One region of the Pseudomonas sp. TWI628 genome, then DNA from elsewhere that is predicted to be linked to it. Evidence: riboswitches for the same ligand, from Rfam matches in the RefSeq annotation. Region 1 holds a riboswitch; each other region holds the start of a gene.
What was found. A riboswitch is a leader RNA that binds a small molecule or an ion and turns the genes downstream of it on or off. The one in region 1 is predicted to bind cobalamin.

Region 1 (4,494 bases):
CCTCGCGGGTCTGGCGCACCATCTGCTCGGCGTCCTGGATCAGTTGCCGGGCTTTCTTTTCCAGCACATAGGCGCTTTCCAGCGGGATCAGCTGGCGGCCTTCGTGCTTGAACAACGGGCAGCGCAGAGCGCTTTCCAGGGAGTGGATGGCGCGGTGCACGCTGACTGCGCTGGTGGACAGCTCGGCGGCGGCGCGGCCGAGGTTGCCGCTGCGCATGAAGGCGAGGAAGGTCTCGAGCTTTTTCAGGGTCAGTTCTTCGTCGATCAGCATGCAGAAAGGCCAGCGTGAAGGGAGGCGCTGATCATGCCACAGCCGCCTGCTTCATGGCGGCGTCAGGTTGCTCGGCAGCAAGCGCGCCCGGCGCAGTTGCGCAAGGTTGCGCGAGCCGGTACAGAAGCAGGCGATACGCAACTGGCGCAAAAGAATATCGAAATGTTCCACCACCGCCTGGGTGGAGATCATCGCCGCGCTCAGTACATTGGCAGCCTGGCCTACCAGGTCGGCACCGAGGCGAATGGCCTTGGCGGCATCGACGCCGTTGGCCACGCCGCCGGAGGCGATCAGGCTGATTTCCGGCACGGCGCGGCGCACCGCCAGCAGGCACTGCGCGGTCGGGATGCCCCAGTCGGCAAATGCCAGGGCGATCTCGCGCTCGGCGGCGTTGCCGGCGCGCTCGGCTTCCACCGCTGCCCAGCTGGTGCCACCGGCACCGGCCACGTCGATCATGGCCACGCCCACGTCGCAGAGCATGCGCGCCACGCGGGGTGAAATGCCGGCACCGACTTCTTTGACGATCACGGGTGTTGGCAGCCGGGTGGTCAGGGCCTCGATGCGTTTCAGCACCCCGCGCCAGTCACGGTCGCCTTCAGGCTGTACGGCTTCCTGCAGCGGGTTCAGGTGGATGATCAGGGCATTGGCCTGCAGGGTGTCGACGGCGCGGCGCGCCAGGTCCAGGCCATCGGTCTCTTGCAGCTGGGCGGCGCCGAGGTTGGCCAGTAGCGGCACATCCGGTGCCAGGCGTCGGAGCTCGCCGGTCAGGCCCTGGTCCTGGCCGCTACGCAGGCTCACCCGCTGCGAGCCGACGCCCATGGCGATGCCAAGCGCCTGGGCGGCTTCGGCGAGGTGCTGGTTGATGAAGCGCGCGCGTTCGGCGCCTCCGGTCATGGAGCTGATCAGCAGTGGGGCGTGTAGCGCACAGCCGAACAGGTTGGTGCTGAGGTCTATGTCGTCCAGAGCCATTTCCGGCAATGCGCAATGTTCGAAGCGCAGTGCTGACCAGCCTGGGTCCACGCCATGTGGGGTGGTGTTGGTGGTCAGCACGATATCCAGGTGATCGTCCTTACGTTGGCTTAGCGGGTTTTTCTTCATGCCGGCTCCGTGTTGAGGGGGCAGCAGTTGTGGGGCAATTGTGTTGTATAGATAAGCTGAAATATCGGTAAGGCATCAGGCAGCAGGGGATGGTGCGGGTTCCTTTGGGGGGCGCAGTGAGGGCTGTCGGCGGACACCTGCCAGTTGACCACCCGCCACCCCCCGCGTAGCCTTGCGACTTCGAGGTTCTTCGGCCATGCCGAAGCTAAGACGGGAACGCGGTACAAGCCGCGGCTGCCCCCGCAACTGTAGGCACCGACCACGGATCGACACAGCCACTGCGCCAACGCGCGGGAAGGCGTCATCCCGCCAGTTTCTCCTCTGTGAAACGCTGGCACGGTGCAAGCCAGGAGACCTGCCTCGAGACGATTTCGACTTTCAACCGGGCGGGGTGATCCGGTGGCGAACAAGCCCGGCCGGCCTGGCCCGCGGCTCTCGTCCCGTGTGCCCGCGCCAACCTGCCAAGGGCAACGCGACATGAAAACACTGGCCAAGCTCCCCGTCACCATCGTTACCGGCTTCCTCGGCTCGGGCAAGACCACCTTGCTCCGCCACATGCTCGACAACGCCCAAGGCCGCCGCATCGCGGTCATCGTCAACGAATTCGGCGAGCTCGGCATCGACGGCGAAATCCTCAAGCAATGCAGCATCGGCTGCACCGAGGAAGAAGCCAGCGGCCGCGTCTATGAACTGGCCAACGGCTGCCTGTGCTGCACGGTGCAGGAAGAATTCTTCCCGGTCATGCGCGAACTGGTTGCACGTCGCGGCGATCTCGACCACATCCTCATCGAAACCAGCGGCCTGGCACTGCCCAAACCCTTGGTGCAAGCCTTCCAGTGGCCGGAAATCCGCAATGCCTGCACCGTCGACGCAGTCATTACCGTGGTCGACAGCCCGGCCGTGGCCGCCGGCACCTTCGCCGCCTACCCGGACCAGGTCGACGCGCAACGCAAGCTCGACCCCAACCTGGACCACGAATCGCCGCTGCACGAACTGTTCGCCGACCAGCTGGCCAGTGCCGACCTGGTGGTGCTGAACAAGGCCGACCTGATCGACGCCGAAGGCCTGGCCAAGGTGCGTGCCGAAGTGGCCGAGGAGCTGCCAGCAGCCGTCAAGGTGATCGAAGCCAGCAGCGGCCGGCTGCCGCTGGAGGTGCTGCTGGGCGTGGGCGCGCAGGCCGAGGCGCACATCGATGGCCGTCGCACCCATCATGATTCCCACCATGACGGCGACGATCATGACGATCACGACCACGACGCCTTCGACTCGATCTCCATCGACCTGCCCGAAGCCGACGAAAGCCTGCTGCTCGATGCCCTGACCCAGCTGGTGGTGGAGTTCGGCATCCTGCGTGCCAAAGGTTTCGCGGCCATCCCCGGCAAGCCGATGCGCCTGCTGGTACAGGGCGTGGGCACCCGTTTCGACAAGCACTTCGACCGCGCCTGGCGCGCCGACGAGCCACGCATCACCCGCCTGGTGCTGATTGGCCAGGACCTCGATGCCGTGCAACTGGAAGCGCGCCTGCGCCAGGCCCTGGGCGCCTGACCCATGCACCTGCTGCGGACCCAGCCCGGCGGCTTCGTGCCGGACGACAGCATCGCCGATCTCGGCCAGACCCCCGCCGACCTGGTGATTCTCTGCAGCGGCGATTCGCATCTGGCATTGCTCGCCGAAACCGCCGAGCAATTGCCAGACGACTTCCCTAGCCTGCGCCTGGCCAACCCGATGCAGGTGCAGAACCATGCCTCGGTGGACCTGTATGTCGACGAGGTCCTGCGCCATGCCAAGGTGATCCTGGTGTCGCTGCACGGTGGTGTCGGCTACTGGCGCTACGGCGTCGAGCAGCTGGTCGAGCTGGCGGCGCGGGGCGTGCAGTTGATCCTGGTCCCCGGCGATGACCGCCCGGACCCAGAGCTTACCGGCCTGGGCACGGTCACCGGCGAGCCGGCCGAGCGCCTCTGGCATTACCTGCGCCAGGGCGGCAAGCGCAATGCCGTCAACCTGTTCAAATGCCTGGCCAATCAGTGGCTGGGGCGCGATTACCCGTGGGACGAACCGCAGCCTTTGCCGCGGACTTCGGTGTATCACCCGCGCAAACCAGGCGCGCTGCTCGAGGATTGGTACAGTCAGTGGAACACCGAATACCCGGTGGCCCCGTTGCTGTTCTATCGCTCGCATCTGCAGGCTGCCAATACCGCATTCATCGACGTGTTCTGCGAGCGCTTGCTGGCAGCCGGGCTCAACCCGCTGCCCATCGCGGTGGCCAGCCTCAAGGAAAGCGCCTGCCTGGAGCAGGTCGAGGCCTGGCTGGACGAAGTGGGCGCCGAGGTGTTGATCAACACCACAGGTTTTGCCCTGTCCAGCCCGGAGCGCCCCAATTTGCGGCCGTTCCGTCGTGACATCCCGGTGCTGCAGGCCATCTGCGCGCAGGACAACCAACCTGGTTGGGAGGCCAGCGAGCAGGGCCTCGGTGCCCGTGACCTGGCCATGCACATCGCCTTGCCGGAACTGGACGGGCGCATCATTACCCGCCCGGTGAGCTTCAAGGACATGGCCTGGCGCAGCGAGCGCAGCCAGTCCGATGTGGTCTGTTACCGCGCTCACCCCGAGCGCATGGACTTCGTCGCCGAGCTGGCACGGCGCTGGGTCGAACTGGCGCGCCTGCCCAATGAGCAAAAGCGTGTGGCCCTGGTGCTGGCCAACTACCCGACCCGCGATGGCCGCATCGGCAATGGCGTGGGCCTGGACACGCCGGCTGCTGCCCTGAACATCCTCAAGGCACTGCAGGCCGAGGGCTACCCACTTGCGCAGCTGCCAGGCAGCGGCACGCAGCTGATTCATCAGTTGCTCGGCGGCGTCACCAACGACCTTGAACACCTCGACCAGCGCCCTTGCGCCCAGAGCCTGAGCCTGGCGGACTACCACGCGGCGTTCGAACGCCTGCCCGAGGCCAACCGCCGGGCCGTGCTGGAGCGCTGGGGGCCACCCGAGCAGGACCCGATGTACCGCGCTGGCCGCCTGATGGTGGCCGGTCTGCGCTTTGGCCTGACCTTCGTCGGCATCCAGCCGGCGCGGGGTTACCAGGTCGACCCCAGTGCGGTGTACCACGACCCGGACCTGGTGCC
Region 2 (4,494 bases), on a different contig from region 1:
TCATTTGACATTCATTCCTGCCTGCGACCGCCTTCCATGACCAGCGCCTCAGCCACCCCCACCCTGCTCACCCAGCGCCTGCAGAGCATCGATGCCCTGCGCGGCCTGGTGATCCTGTTCATGCTCCTCGACCACGTGCGTGAAACCTTCTTCCTGCACCGCCAGGTCAGCGACCCGATGGCCATCGATGCCACCGACCCGTCACTGTTCGCCAGCCGCACCCTGGCCCATTTGTGCGCGCCGGTGTTCGTCCTGCTCACCGGCCTGTCGGCCTGGCTGTATGGCGAGAAGTACCAGGGCCGCAGCGATGTTTCGGCGTTCCTGTTCAAACGTGGGCTGTTCCTGGTGCTGCTGGAGTTCACCCTGGTCAACTTCGCCTGGACCTTTCAGCTGCCGCCGAGCGTGGTCTACATGCAGGTGATCTGGGCCATCGGCGTGAGCATGATCGCCCTGTCGCTGCTGGTGTGGCTGCCGCGCCCTGCCCTGCTCGCCCTGGGTGCGCTGATCATCGCCGGCCACAACCTGCTCGATGGCCTGCACTTCGGCGTGGAATCGGCCCTGCACGTGCCGTGGGCGATTCTGCATGACCGTGGCTGGCTGGAAGTCTCGGACAGCCTGCGCCTGCGCACCTCCTACCCGGTGCTGCCGTGGATCGGCGTGATCGCCCTGGGCTACGGCCTCGGCCCGTGGTTCGCCCGTGGCAGTGACGCCGGCGAGCGCCAGCACCGCCTGCTGCTGGCCGGCGTCATCGCCCTGCTCGGCTTCATGGTGCTACGCCTCTACAACGGCTACGGCGAGGCGCCATGGAGCGGCTACCCGACCGTCATCCAGACATTGATGAGCTTCTTCAACATCACCAAGTACCCACCTTCGCTGCTGTTCCTGGCACTGACCCTGGGTTGCGGCCTGCTGTTGCTGCGCGCCTTCGAGCGTGCAGGGCGGGCCCGCTGGATCAGCGCCCTGGCGGTGTTCGGCGCAGCGCCGATGTTCTTCTACCTGCTGCACCTGTACGTGCTCAAGCTGCTGTACCTGGCCTGCGTGGCGCTGTTGGGCCTCAACCACGGCGACTACTTCGGCTTCGACGGCATTGGCGCGGTGTGGCTGGGCGCGCTGCTGCTGGCGACCGCGCTGTACCTGCCGGTGCGCTGGTTTGCCCGGCTCAAGGCGCGCCGGCGCGACATCCGCTGGCTGAAGTACTTCTGATTTGACCTTTTGCCCGGCGGCCTGATGGTCTACCATGCGGCCCGCCGGTTTCCACCACGGAAATAATAGGGAATCCCGGGTCCGCCCAAGGCGTGCCAATCGGAACTGCCCCCGCAACTGTAGGTGCCGAGCCTGCTCCATCAATGCCACTGGACCCTGATCCGGGAAGGCCGGAGCCGGGCGAGGACGCACCAGTCAGGAGACCTGCCGGCAAACATTCACCAACCGGCGGGGTGTCCGGGATGGCCATTCGTGTTGCCCCTGCACGCGCAGGGGTTTGGCGATGCCTGTCCGTGCGTTCCTCACCCGAACTGTCCGATAGGAGATCGCCCAGCATGCTGCCCCGTATCGCCACCTTGCTCGCCAGCCTGAGCCTCACTGGCCTGGCCCAGGCCGCCGCCAGCCACTACCCGCTGACTGTCGACAACTGCGGCGCACCGCTGACCTTTGCCCAGGCACCCGAGCGTGCAGTCACCATCGGCCAGGCCGGCACCGAGATGCTTTACGCCCTGGGCCTGGGTGACAAGCTGGCCGGCACCTCGCTGTGGTTCAACAACGTGCTGCCCGAATACCAGGCGCTGAACGCCAAGGTGCCGCGCCTGGCCGACAACGAACCCAGCTTCGAAGCCGTGGTCGGCAAGCGCCCGCAACTGGTGGCGGTGCAGTTCGAGTGGATGGTCGGCGCCCAGGGCGCGGTCGCTACCCGTGAACAGTTCAGCGAGCTGAACATTCCAACCTACCTGCTGCCCTCGGACTGCGAAGGCAAGGACAACCTGGTCGGCGCCGACGGCACCCGCCTGCAGGCGTTCCAGGTCGATAGCATCTACAAGAGTGTCAGCCAGCTGGCCCAGATCTTCGATGTGCAGGACCGCGGTGCCGCACTCAATGCCGACCTCAAGGCACGCCTGGACAGCGCGAAACAGCGGCTGAGCGGCAAGGACCTGACCAATACGTCGGCATTGTTCTGGTTCTCCAGCGCTGACCTCGCCATCGACCCCTACGTTGCCGGTCGCCAGGGCGTGGCCGACTTCATGCTGCGGACCCTAGGCGTGCGCAACGTGGTCGAGTCGACCGAGGAATGGCCGACGGTGGGCTGGGAAACCCTGGCCAAGGCCAACCCGACCTGGCTGATCATCGCGCGCATGGACCGCCGCCGCTACCCCGCCGACGATTACCAGAAGAAGCTCGAATTCCTGCGCAACGACCCGGTGACGAAGAACATGGACGCAGTAAGGAACCAGCGCATCATCATCCTCGATGCCGACGCCATGCAGGCCGGCATTCGCCTGTTCCGCGGCCTGCAGACCTTGTCTGCGGCCTTCGCCAGCGGTAAAGCGGCGCAGTGATGAAAGCCCTGCTCTACAGCGCCCTGGCCTTGCTGGCCCTGATCGCGGCGGTGTTGGCCGGCACCGCCATCGGCGAAACCAACCTGTCGCCGCAGGTGGTCTACCAGGTGCTGGCCAACCACCTGTGGCAGGCCGGCTACCCGGTCGATCCGATCGACGCCGGCATCGTCTGGAACTACCGCCTGACCCGCGCCCTGGTCGCCGCCGCCTGCGGCGCGGGGCTGGCGACTTGCGGGGTGATCCTCCAGGCGCTGCTGCGCAACCCGCTGGCCGAGCCCTACCTGCTCGGGCTGTCCGCCGGCGCTTCGACCGGTGCGGTGCTGGTTGGCCTGCTGGGCCTGGGCAGCGCAGCCCTGAGCATGTCCGGCGGTGCCTTCATCGGCGCCCTGGCGGCGTTTGCCCTGGTGCTGGTGCTGGCACGTGCGGCCGGGCCGAGCAGCAACAACGCCCAGGTGATCCTCGCCGGGATCGCCGGCTCGCAGCTGTTCACGGCCGTCACCGCTTTCCTCATTACCAAGTCGGCCAGCGCAGAGCAGGCGCGCGGCATCCTGTTCTGGCTGCTGGGCAACCTCAGCGGCGTGCGCTGGCCATCGGTGTGGCAAGCATTGCCCGTGGCGCTGTTCGGCCTGCTGGTGTGCCTGTGGTACCGCCGGGCGCTGGACGCCTTTACCTTTGGTGCCGACTCGGCGGCCTCGCTGGGCATTGCTGTGCGCCGCACGCAGTTGCTGCTGATCAGTTGCGCGGCACTGGTAACGGCCGTGATGGTGTCGATCGTCGGCGCCATCGGTTTCGTCGGCCTGGTCATCCCCCACGCCCTGCGCCTGCTGCTTGGCCCCGGCCACAGCCGCCTGCTGCCGGCCAGCGCCCTGGGCGGGGCGCTGTTCCTGATTGCCGCCGATGTGCTGTCGCGCACGCTGATCAGTGGCCAGGTGATCCCGGTCGGCGTGGTCACCGCCTTGATCGGCGCGCCCGTGTTCGCGCTGATCCTGGTCAGCCGCCGGGGGCGCCCATGACCGTTATGAATAGCGCGCAACTCGCTCCACTCACCTGCCACGGGCTGGGCCTGCAACTGTCGGGCAACACCGTGCTGTGCAACATCGACCTGAACGTGGTGGCCGGTGAAACCCTGGGCATCGTCGGCCCCAACGGCTCGGGCAAATCGTCCCTGCTCAAGTTGCTGGCTGGGCTGCGCACGCCGGGCACCGGCAGTGTGCAACTGCTCGGCGAGCCCCTGGCACGCCTGCCGCGCCGGCGTATCGCCCAGGCGCTGGCGCTGGTCGAGCAGCAGGCCGACACCCTCGATGCGATCAGCGTGTTCGATGCCGTTGCCCTTGGGCGCACGCCCTGGCTGTCGGCGCTGGCGCCGTTCTCCCGGGAAGACCGTGCCATCGTCGAACAGGCCCTGGCCGACCTCGACGCCACGCACCTGCGTGAGCGGGCCTGGAGTTCGCTGTCCGGCGGCGAGCGCCAGCGCGTGCACATCGCCCGCGCCCTGGCCCAGCGCCCGCAGGTGCTGCTGCTTGACGAGCCGACCAACCACCTCGACATCCAGCATCAGCTGAGCCTGCTGCAACAGGTGCAGGCACTGCCGGTGACCACTCTGGTGGCCCTGCACGACCTCAACCAGGCGCTGACCTGCGACCGTGTGGCGGTGCTCGACAAAGGCCACCTGGTCGCCCTCGGCAAGCCGCTGGACGTGCTCACCCCCGAGCGCCTGCTGAGTACCTTCGGCGTGCACGCCCACTACCTCACCGACCCTTTCGACGGCGCGTGCATCTTGCGTTTTCGCGCCCCCTGAAGCAGGACCTTCCCGCCATGTTGTTGCGCCCCGCCGCTGTTCTTTTGTCCCTGCCACTGGCAGGCCTGGCGCCATTCGCCTTCGCGGACTCGGCGCAATCGCAAAGCAACGGCTTCGTCGAAGACAGCAGCTGGAACCTCCTCAACC
Region 3 (4,494 bases), on a different contig from region 1:
TGGCCAAGGGCAAGGCAATCGACTGGGTGATCGTGCGCGAGAACTCCGAAGGCGAGTATTCCGGCAGCGGTGGCCGGGTGCATCAGGGCCTGCCGATCGAAGTGGCAACCGAGGTTTCGACCTTCACCCGCGTGGGCGTGGAACGCATCCACCGCTTCGCCTTCGAACTGGCCCGCACCCGCCCGGCGAAGCACCTTACCCTGGTGACCAAATCCAACGCCCAGCGCCACGGCATGGTGCTGTGGGATGAGGTGTTCGCGGAGGTGGCCCAGGATTACCCGGACGTGCGCACCACCCGTGAACTGGTGGACGCCGTGACCACCACCATGGTGCTCAAGCCCGAACAGCTGGATGTGGTGGTAGCGACCAACCTGCATGCCGACATCCTCTCGGACCTGGCCGCTGCGCTGTCTGGCAGCCTGGGCATCGCGCCCACTGCCAACCTCAACCCGAACCGCGAATTCCCGTCGATGTTCGAACCGATCCACGGCTCGGCCTTCGACATCACCGGCAAGGGCGTGGCCAACCCGGTCGCGACTTTCTGGACCGCGGTAATGATGCTTGAGCACCTGGGCGAGGCCGCCGCTGCGCGTGAGTTGATGGCGGCCATCGAAGCAGTGACCGAAAGCGGCCTGCACACGCCGGACCTGGGCGGCAAGGCCACCACGCGTGAGGTGACCGATGCGGTGCTGGCGCTGATCCGCCGTTAAACTCAGGCCTGCTTCAGCAGCAGTGCCACCCCAGGGAAATACTGGCCCAGCTCGTTGTGCAGCTTGCGATAGGCATAAGGGAAGTACCAGGCAATGGCACAGGCTGTGTGCTTCTGCAGGTCATCGACCAAGTCTTGCAGTTCTTCCGGGCTGGCATGCTGGCCTGCCTTCCAGGGTGTGACGAACAGTGCACCGGCCTTCAGCTGGCTGGGGTAGGCCACTTGGCGGGCGAGGGTGGCGGTTTCCTGCAGGGCTGCTTCCATGTCCAGCTGGGCGATTTTTGGCCAGCGCTGGCTCACGCTCAGGTAAAGCGCCTCGTCGGCGCTGCAGATCGACAGGTCGCAGCGCCTCTCCTGCTCGCCCTCGTCACGTTGCTTCTTGCTGGCAAACTGCGGCAGTGCTGCCAGTTCGGCCTGCCAGGCGGCTGCGGCGAGTATGCCGATGTTGGCGGCGGTGCCGTGCCAGTAGGGGGCCTCGGCATCACCATTGAACTGGTTGAAGCGGTCGATGCAGTCTACCCAGCGCTCCAGTACCGGTTGCAGAAACTCCAGGTGCGGGTTGTTGATGATCTGGCCTTGCATGCTACGCACTCCTGTTATCGTTGTGATCGCGTTCAGTGCAAAGTGATGGCTATGTGATATCACTGCGCTCAGTGTGGCACAAGCTGGCGGATCGGCCATTGACCCTGGCCAGTTCTGCCGAAGTAAAAGGCCCCGTTCGATTGACGCTCCCAGTGCAACCCTCTAACCTTCGCGGCGTGTTTCAGGTGCCCTGCCAGCCCCGACTGGGCAGGGTGAAACTGGGAAGCCGGTGGTCGCCAGCATGGCGCGATTCCGGCGCTGCCCCCGCAACGGTAGGTGAGTAGCGGCCGCGCAGGGCCACTGGGTACGAATACCCGGGAAGGCGCGCAGGCCAGGGCCGATTGCCCGCTCACGAGCCCGGAGACCGGCCTGGAACTGCCAACGGCATCACGGAGGGTGATGCGCGGTGCACCGTGGCTGCGGCCATGGCTCCTGCGCGTTCTCCGTCTGCCCGCCTATTACCTGTCGTCGCATTTCATGTGGCGCCAGCCTGCGGAGAACCCTTCATGAGCGAATCCACCGAACGCGACGAACGCCACCTGGCGCGCATGCAGCGCAAGAAGGCGGTCATCGACGAGCGCATTGCCAATTCCCCCAACGAGTGTGGCCTGCTGCTGGTGCTCACCGGCAACGGCAAGGGCAAGAGCAGCTCGGCCTTCGGCATGCTGGCCCGCGCTTTGGGCCATGGCATGCAGTGCGGCGTGGTGCAGTTCATCAAGGGCCGCAACAGCACTGGTGAAGAGCTGTTCTTCCGGCGCTTCCCCGAGCAGGTGCGCTATCACGTGATGGGCGAGGGCTTCACCTGGGAGACCCAGGACCGCCAGCGCGACATCGCCGCCGCCGAAGCCGCCTGGGCGGTCTCACGCCAGTTGCTGCAAGACCCGAGCGTGCAGTTCGTGGTGCTCGACGAGCTGAACATCGCCCTCAAGCACGGCTACCTCGACCTCGACCAGGTGCTGAGCGACATTCAGGCTCGGCCACCGATGCAGCATGTGATCGTCACCGGCCGTGCAGCCAAGCCCGAGATGATCGAACTGGCCGACACCGTCACCGAGATGGGTATGCTCAAGCACGCCTTCCAGGCCGGTATCCGCGCACAGAAGGGCGTCGAACTGTGAGTGAAACGCGCAGCTGCCCGGCGGTGCTGATCGCCGCCCCCGCCTCCGGCCAGGGCAAGACCACCGTGACCGCAGCCTTGGCCCGCCTGCACCGCAACCTTGGGCGTAAGGTGCGGGTGTTCAAGTGTGGCCCTGATTTCCTTGACCCTATGATTCTGGAGCGGGCCAGCGGCGCGCCGGTGTACCAGCTCGACCTGTGGATGATCGGTGCCGAGGAAAGCCGTCGCCTGCTGTGGCAAGCCGCAGAAGAAGCCGACCTGATCCTGATCGAAGGGGTAATGGGCCTGTTCGATGGCACCCCGTCCAGCGCTGACCTGGCGCGTCATTTCGGCGTGCCGGTGCTGGCGGTGATCGACGGTACCGCCATGGCCCAGACCTTCGGCGCCCTGGCCCTCGGGCTGGCGCGCTACCAAGCCGACCTGCCGTTCGCGGGCGTACTGGCCAACCGTGTCGGCAGCCTGCGCCATGCGCAACTGCTCGAAGGCAGCTTGACCGAAGGCCTGCGCTGGTATGGCGGCCTGTCGCGTGAGCGCGGTATCGAGCTGCCCAGTCGCCACTTGGGTCTGGTCCAGGCCAGCGAACTGAACGACCTGGATGCCCGCCTTGATGCCGCTGCCGAAGCCCTCGGCGCCAGCTGCGATGCCGCCTTGCCGCCGCCGGTAGCGTTTGCCGCGCCTGAACCGCAGCCGTGTGCTGGGTCGCTGAGCGGTGTGCGCATCGGCGTGGCACGTGACGAAGCGTTCGCCTTCACCTACGGCGCGAACCTTGATCTGTTGCGCGACCTGGGCGCGCATCTGTCGTTTTTCTCCCCTTTGCATGATCGTGACCTGCCGGTAGTGGACAGCCTGTATCTGCCAGGGGGTTATCCGGAACTGCATCACCAGGCACTGGCTGCCAATACGCCGATGTGCGAGGCGATCCGTGCCCATCACGCCCAGGGCAAGCCGTTGCTGGCCGAGTGCGGCGGCATGCTGTACCTGCTCGATGCGCTGACCGATGTCGCTGGCGAGCGTGCCGAACTGCTCGGCCTGCTGCCGGGCGAGGCGAGCATGCAAAAGCGCCTGGCGGCCCTGGCCCTGCAGGCCGTGGAACTGCCGGAAGGCACCCTGCGCGGGCACACCTACCACCATTCGCTGACCAGCACCGGCCTGGAGCCGATCGCCCGGGGCCTGAGCCCCAACGGCGGGCGCGGCAACGAAGCGGTGTATCGGCTGGGCAGGCTGACCGCCTCCTATGTGCACTTCTACTTCCCGTCCAACCCCGATGCGGCGGCGGCGCTGTTGCGACCATGAGCGATCACGCCTACAGCGCCGCCGAGCGCGCCGCGATCTACCGCGCCATCGGTGAGCGCCGCGACATGCGCCACTTTGCCGGTGGCGCGGTCGCGCCGGAGCTGCTCGGCCGCCTGCTGGCTGCCGCGCACCAGGCGCCCAGTGTTGGCCTGATGCAGCCTTGGCGCTTCATCCGCATCACTCAGCGTGAGCTGCGCGGGCGCATTCAGGGCCTGGTCGAAGAGGAGCGGGTGCGCACCGCCGAAGCCCTGGGTGAGCGCTCCGATGACTTCATGAAACTCAAGGTCGAGGGCATCAGCGACTGCGCCGAAGTGCTGGTAGCGGCGTTGATGGACAACCGCGAGCCGCACATCTTCGGCCGCCGCACCTTGCCGGAAATGGACCTGGCCTCATTGGCCTGCGCCATTCAGAACCTGTGGCTGGTCGCCCGTGCCGAGGGCCTGGGGTTGGGTTGGGTGTCGCTGTTCGACCCGCAAGCCCTGGCCGCGCTGCTGGGCATGCCCGCCGGCGCAAAGCCGGTGGCAGTGTTGTGCCTGGGGCCGGTCAGCGAATTCTACGCGCAGCCGATGCTGGTACAGGAAAACTGGGCGCAACAACGCCCCTTGAGTGAAATGCTGTTCGAGAACCAATGGGGAGAACGCCCATGAGCGTGGCCTTGCTGACTGTGGCCGGAGTGGCCCTCGATGCGCTGCTGGGCGAGCCTGAGCGCCGGCACCCGCTGGTGGGCTTCGGCAACCTGGCGTCGAGCCTGGAGCGCCGCCTGAATGCCGGTGGGCGCGGCTGGCGCAGCCAT
Region 4 (4,494 bases), on a different contig from region 1:
CACGCTATAGGCCTTACACCAATGTCGACCCGCCTTAACGTAACAATAAGTACAAACTACCCCCATGATTGTTTATGCTGGCGAGCTTATGCCATGGCGCATGGCCATTTTTCGACAAGTAATCGTCCATGAAAATTGCACTCGTACTGATCTTCGTCCTCTCGATCGCCTATGTTCACCTGCGCGGTCGGGTGCGCCACAAGCTGACCCGCCAGCTGGGCGACCACTCCAGCTTCCTGGCGCCGGTCAACAGCTTCCTGTACCTGTTCTCCAAGCACCCGGCCAAGCCCTACCTGCCGGTCGAGGCGTTCCCCGAGCTGCAGCCGCTGAAGGACCACTGGCAGGAGATCCGTGCCGAAGCCCAGCAGCTGCTGCACGTGGGCGAGATCAAGAAGTCCGAGAATTATGACGACGTCGGTTTCAATTCGTTCTTCAAGACCGGCTGGAAGCGCTTCTACCTGAAGTGGTACGGCGAAAGCCACCCGTCGGCCATGACCCTGTGCCCACGCACCACCGAGCTGCTGCAAGGCATCGGCACGGTCAAGGCGGCGATGTTCGCCACCTTGCCGCCAGGTGCCAAGCTGGTCCGTCACCGTGACCCGTATGCCGGCTCGTACCGCTTCCACCTCGGCCTGGACACGCCGAACGATGACGGTTGCTACATCGATGTGGACGGCGAGAAATATTCCTGGCGCGATGGCGAGGGCGTGGTCTTCGACGAAACCTACATCCACTACGCGGCCAATACCACCGAGCACAACCGCATCATCCTGTTCTGCGACATCGAACGCCCGCTGAAATACCGCTGGGCCACCGCCTTCAACCGCTGGTTCAGCCGCAACGTCATGGCCGCCGCCGCAGCGCCCAACGACGCTGGCGACAAGACCGGTGGCATCAACCGCCTGTTCACCCGCATCTACAAGATCCGCGAGCGTGGCAAGGCACTGAAGAAGCGCAACCGCATGCGCTACTACCTGGAGAAGTGGCTGGTGGTCGCGGCCCTGGTACTGGTGTTCGTCTATATCTGAGGCCCTGCCTGCAACCTATCGCCGGCAACCGGCGATAGGCGCAAATTCGACTAGCCTGAAAGCTCCTCCCGCAACCTTCCCAAGGTGAAGACGATGAGCATGATGGACTGGGACGCCTACCGTAAGCAGTTGATGGCCGGCATCGGCGATCTCAAGCAATTGTCACCCGACACCGTGGCCGGCTACATGACCGCCAGCGGCGCGGGTGCCAAGACCAACCACCTCGACGCCAAGACCCGCGAACTGATCTCCCTGGCCGTGGCCGTCACCACCCGCTGCGACGGCTGCATCGCCGTGCACTCGCAACAGGCCGTCAAGCACGGCGCTACCCGTGAGGAAATCGCCGAGGCGCTGGGTGTGGCCGTGGCGATGAATGCCGGGGCCGCGCTGGTCTACTCGGCCCGCGCCATGGATGCGGTGGGCAAGGCCAACGGCTGAAGGCCAACGGCGTCGCCGCCCTTGCGCGACGGCGCCGCGCCACCCAGACTTGGCGGCCTAGCCATTGCAGGAACCGCCATGATCCACATCCGCCCCATGACGCCCGACGACTTCGAGCGTTTCTGGCCGACCTTCCAGGCCATCGTCCAGGCCCGCGAAACCTACGCCTTCGACCCCGAACTGAACGTCGAGCAGGCCCGCCAGCTGTGGCTGCAACTGCCACTGCACACGCTGGTGGCCGAAGCGGATGGCGAGCTGCTCGGTTCCTACTACCTCAAGGCCAACGCCGCAGGCCCCGGCGCGCATGTCGGCAACTGCGGCTACATGGTCTGCGAAGCCGCCCGTGGCCGTGGCGTGGCCCGGCTGATGTGCGAGCACTCGCAGAAACTGGCGCGCCAGGAGGGCTTTCTGGCGTTGCAGTTCAATTCCGTGGTGGCGAGCAACACAGTGGCGGTGGCGCTGTGGACCAGGCTGGGCTTCGAGACCGTTGGCCGCCTGCCCAAGGCCTATCGCCATGCCCGCCTGGGTTTGGTCGACTGCCTGGTGATGTACAAGTGGCTGGCCGATGAGCCGGTGGTGGAGAAGCCAGCGCTGCTGATCGGCCGCAAGAACATCGAGGCACGGGTGTCGCGCCGCCGCGGGCGCTGACACACGCATTTGACGCGCTGGCCATTCGATGGTCAGATGCGCGCCAGTTTCAGGTGTCCTGCGCCGCCGTGCGCAGGGTGAAACGGGAAGCCGGTGCGTCGTGGTTCACGACAAGTCCGGCGCTGCCCCCGCAACGGTAAGCGAGCGATGCCTTCGACACACCACTGTGCGCCAGCATGGGAAGGTGAAGGCCTCACGACCCTCGCAAGCCCGGAGACCGGCCTGAAGCTTCACTTGGCAACCCGCGGTGGGCGGGCGCAGGCCGGTATCCGCGTGCGCCTGCGTACGGGGTGCGCCTTTGCGTGTTTTCCACCGGGATCCATTCATTCCTGCAGCAGTGGAACGACATGTCCCGATTCTTCAAGCTTCACCCCCTGGCGGCCTGCCTGGCCGTTACCCTGCCAGCCCTGGCCGAGCAACCGGTGCTGAACCTCCCCTCCACGGCCATCACCGATGCCCGTGAACCACGGCAGGTCGACCTGGCCACGCCGACCGAGGCCGGTTCACGGCTGAACCTCAGCGCCCTGGAAACCCCGGCCAGCACCAGCAGCATCACCGCCGAACAGATCGAGCAACGCAACAACCTTACCGTGCAGGACGCCGTGACCCGCTCCCCCGGCATCACCTTCATCGGCAACCCGGGCGATGGCGGCACCGGCCTGTCGGCGCGCGGCTTCACCGGCCATGGCTCGGTGATGACCCTGTTCGACGGTGCGCGCCTGTACACCGGGGCCGGCACCCAGACCTTCCCAGTCGACCCGTGGATGGTCGAGCAGATCAACGTGATCCGCGGCCCGGCTTCGGTGCTGTATGGCGAAGGTGCGACCGGCGCGGTGATCAACGTGATCCCGAAAAAACCCTTCGCTGGCAACATCCACAACCGCCTGCGCCTGGGCTACGGTTCCTGGGACCGCCAGCAACTGGGCCTGGACAGCGGCGGCAGCCTCAGCGAACGCCTGAGCTACCGCCTGACCCTGAACCAGCAGGCCGGCAATGGTTGGGTCGACCGCACCGACTCGCGCAGCCTGGCCCTCAGTGCCGCGCTGCGCTTCGATGCCAACGACGACCTGAGCTTCACCCTCGCCCACGAGCGTGGCGACGCCCAGCCGGCCAACTACTACGGCACGCCACTGATCGACGGCCATTACCGCAGCAGCCTGCGCAAGAAGAACTACAACGTTCAGAACGATGTGCAGCGCTACCACGACGAGTGGACCCGTTTCACCACCGACTGGGCGATCAACGACCAGCTCAGCGCCAGCAACCAGCTCTACTACATCAAGAGCCGCCGCCACTGGCGCAATGCCGAGAACTACAGCTGGGACGCCGACCGCGAGCAGCTGGAGCGCCAGAGCTACCTGCAGATCAGGCACAACCAGGAGCAGATCGGCGACCGCCAGACCTTCACCTTCGATCACAGCCTGTTCGGCCTGGCCAGCAAGACGCTGGTCGGTGTCGAGTACAACAAGGTGCGCTTCAACGTCGACAGCAACCGGCCGTACAACGACGTGGGCGGCGACTACATCGACCCGTGGCAGCCGACCCCGGGCTGGTTCCACAGCGACTCGCCAACCCGCCCGCAGACGCTGTCCACCACCCACACCTTCGCCCTGTTCGCCGAAAATCGCCTGCAGCTGACCGAGCGCCTGTCGCTGGTGACCGGCGTGCGCCGCGACCAGAACCACATCGACCGCGACAACCTGGTCGATGGCAGCCGCAGCGACCGCAGCCTGCACGGCGGCAACTGGCGGGCCGGGCTGGTGTTCGCAGTCACCGACAACCTGTCGCTGTATGGCCAGTACTCCACCAGCGAGGACGGGGTGGACAACCTGGTCAGCCTCAGCCCGACGCAGATGCACTACGACCTGACCGAGGCGAAGCAGACCGAACTGGGCCTCAAGCAGCGCTTCTGGGAAGGCCGTGGCGAATGGACGCTGGCGGCGTTCCATGTCGTCAAGCGCAAGCTGCTGGTGGACGACCCGGTCACCCACGAGGCGCAGCAGGCCGGGCAACAGACTTCCGATGGCTTGGAGGCATCGCTGGAACTGGCCTTGGGGCAGCAGTGGCAAGTGTCGGCCAATGCTTCACTGGTACGGGCCGAGTACGATGATTTCGACGAAGTGGTCGATGGTGTGGCCCAGGACCGTGCCGGCAACCACCCGGCCAATGTGCCGCGGCGCACGGCCAACCTGTGGTTGACCAAGGGCTTTGGCCAGCAGGTGGAAGCCGGGATTGGCGCGCGGTATGTGGATGAGCGTTATGCCGATTCGGCCAATCGCCAGCATGCGCCGGGGTACACCGTGGTCGATGCCAACATCGGCTGGCAGGTGCTGCCGGATGTGCGGCTGGGGTTGCAGGTTAACAACCTGTTCGACCGGGA

Region 2: it holds a riboswitch for cobalamin, as region 1 does, so the genes downstream of both, ABE528_RS25485 (ABC transporter substrate-binding protein) here and cobW (cobalamin biosynthesis protein CobW) in region 1, are expected to answer to the same signal.
Region 3: it holds a riboswitch for cobalamin, as region 1 does, so the genes downstream of both, cobO (cob(I)yrinic acid a,c-diamide adenosyltransferase) here and cobW (cobalamin biosynthesis protein CobW) in region 1, are expected to answer to the same signal.
Region 4: it holds a riboswitch for cobalamin, as region 1 does, so the genes downstream of both, ABE528_RS25495 (TonB-dependent receptor) here and cobW (cobalamin biosynthesis protein CobW) in region 1, are expected to answer to the same signal.

The regions. Positions count from the first base shown of each region.
Region 1 is NZ_JBDJMM010000009.1:78,751-83,244, reverse strand. Features, by position in the region: gene ABE528_RS09070 (LysR substrate-binding domain-containing protein) at 1-271, opposite strand, end outside; gene fni (type 2 isopentenyl-diphosphate Delta-isomerase) at 323-1,369, opposite strand; cobalamin riboswitch at 1,536-1,747, shown strand; gene cobW (cobalamin biosynthesis protein CobW) at 1,847-2,914, shown strand; gene cobN (cobaltochelatase subunit CobN) at 2,918-4,494, shown strand, end outside.
Region 2 is NZ_JBDJMM010000043.1:5,563-10,056, reverse strand. Features, by position in the region: gene ABE528_RS25490 (DUF1624 domain-containing protein) at 37-1,203, shown strand; cobalamin riboswitch at 1,232-1,430, shown strand; gene ABE528_RS25485 (ABC transporter substrate-binding protein) at 1,539-2,549, shown strand; gene ABE528_RS25480 (iron ABC transporter permease) at 2,549-3,562, shown strand; gene ABE528_RS25475 (ABC transporter ATP-binding protein) at 3,559-4,347, shown strand; gene ABE528_RS25470 (OprD family porin) at 4,365-4,494, shown strand, end outside.
Region 3 is NZ_JBDJMM010000017.1:62,956-67,449, forward strand. Features, by position in the region: gene ABE528_RS15015 (tartrate dehydrogenase) at 1-710, shown strand, start outside; gene ABE528_RS15020 (hypothetical protein) at 713-1,291, opposite strand; cobalamin riboswitch at 1,458-1,679, shown strand; gene cobO (cob(I)yrinic acid a,c-diamide adenosyltransferase) at 1,798-2,409, shown strand; gene ABE528_RS15030 (cobyrinate a,c-diamide synthase) at 2,406-3,701, shown strand; gene bluB (5,6-dimethylbenzimidazole synthase) at 3,698-4,348, shown strand; gene cbiB (adenosylcobinamide-phosphate synthase CbiB) at 4,345-4,494, shown strand, end outside.
Region 4 is NZ_JBDJMM010000043.1:10,240-14,733, reverse strand. Features, by position in the region: gene lpxO (lipid A hydroxylase LpxO) at 129-1,028, shown strand; gene ABE528_RS25505 (carboxymuconolactone decarboxylase family protein) at 1,122-1,466, shown strand; gene ABE528_RS25500 (N-acetyltransferase) at 1,545-2,114, shown strand; cobalamin riboswitch at 2,149-2,355, shown strand; gene ABE528_RS25495 (TonB-dependent receptor) at 2,462-4,494, shown strand, end outside.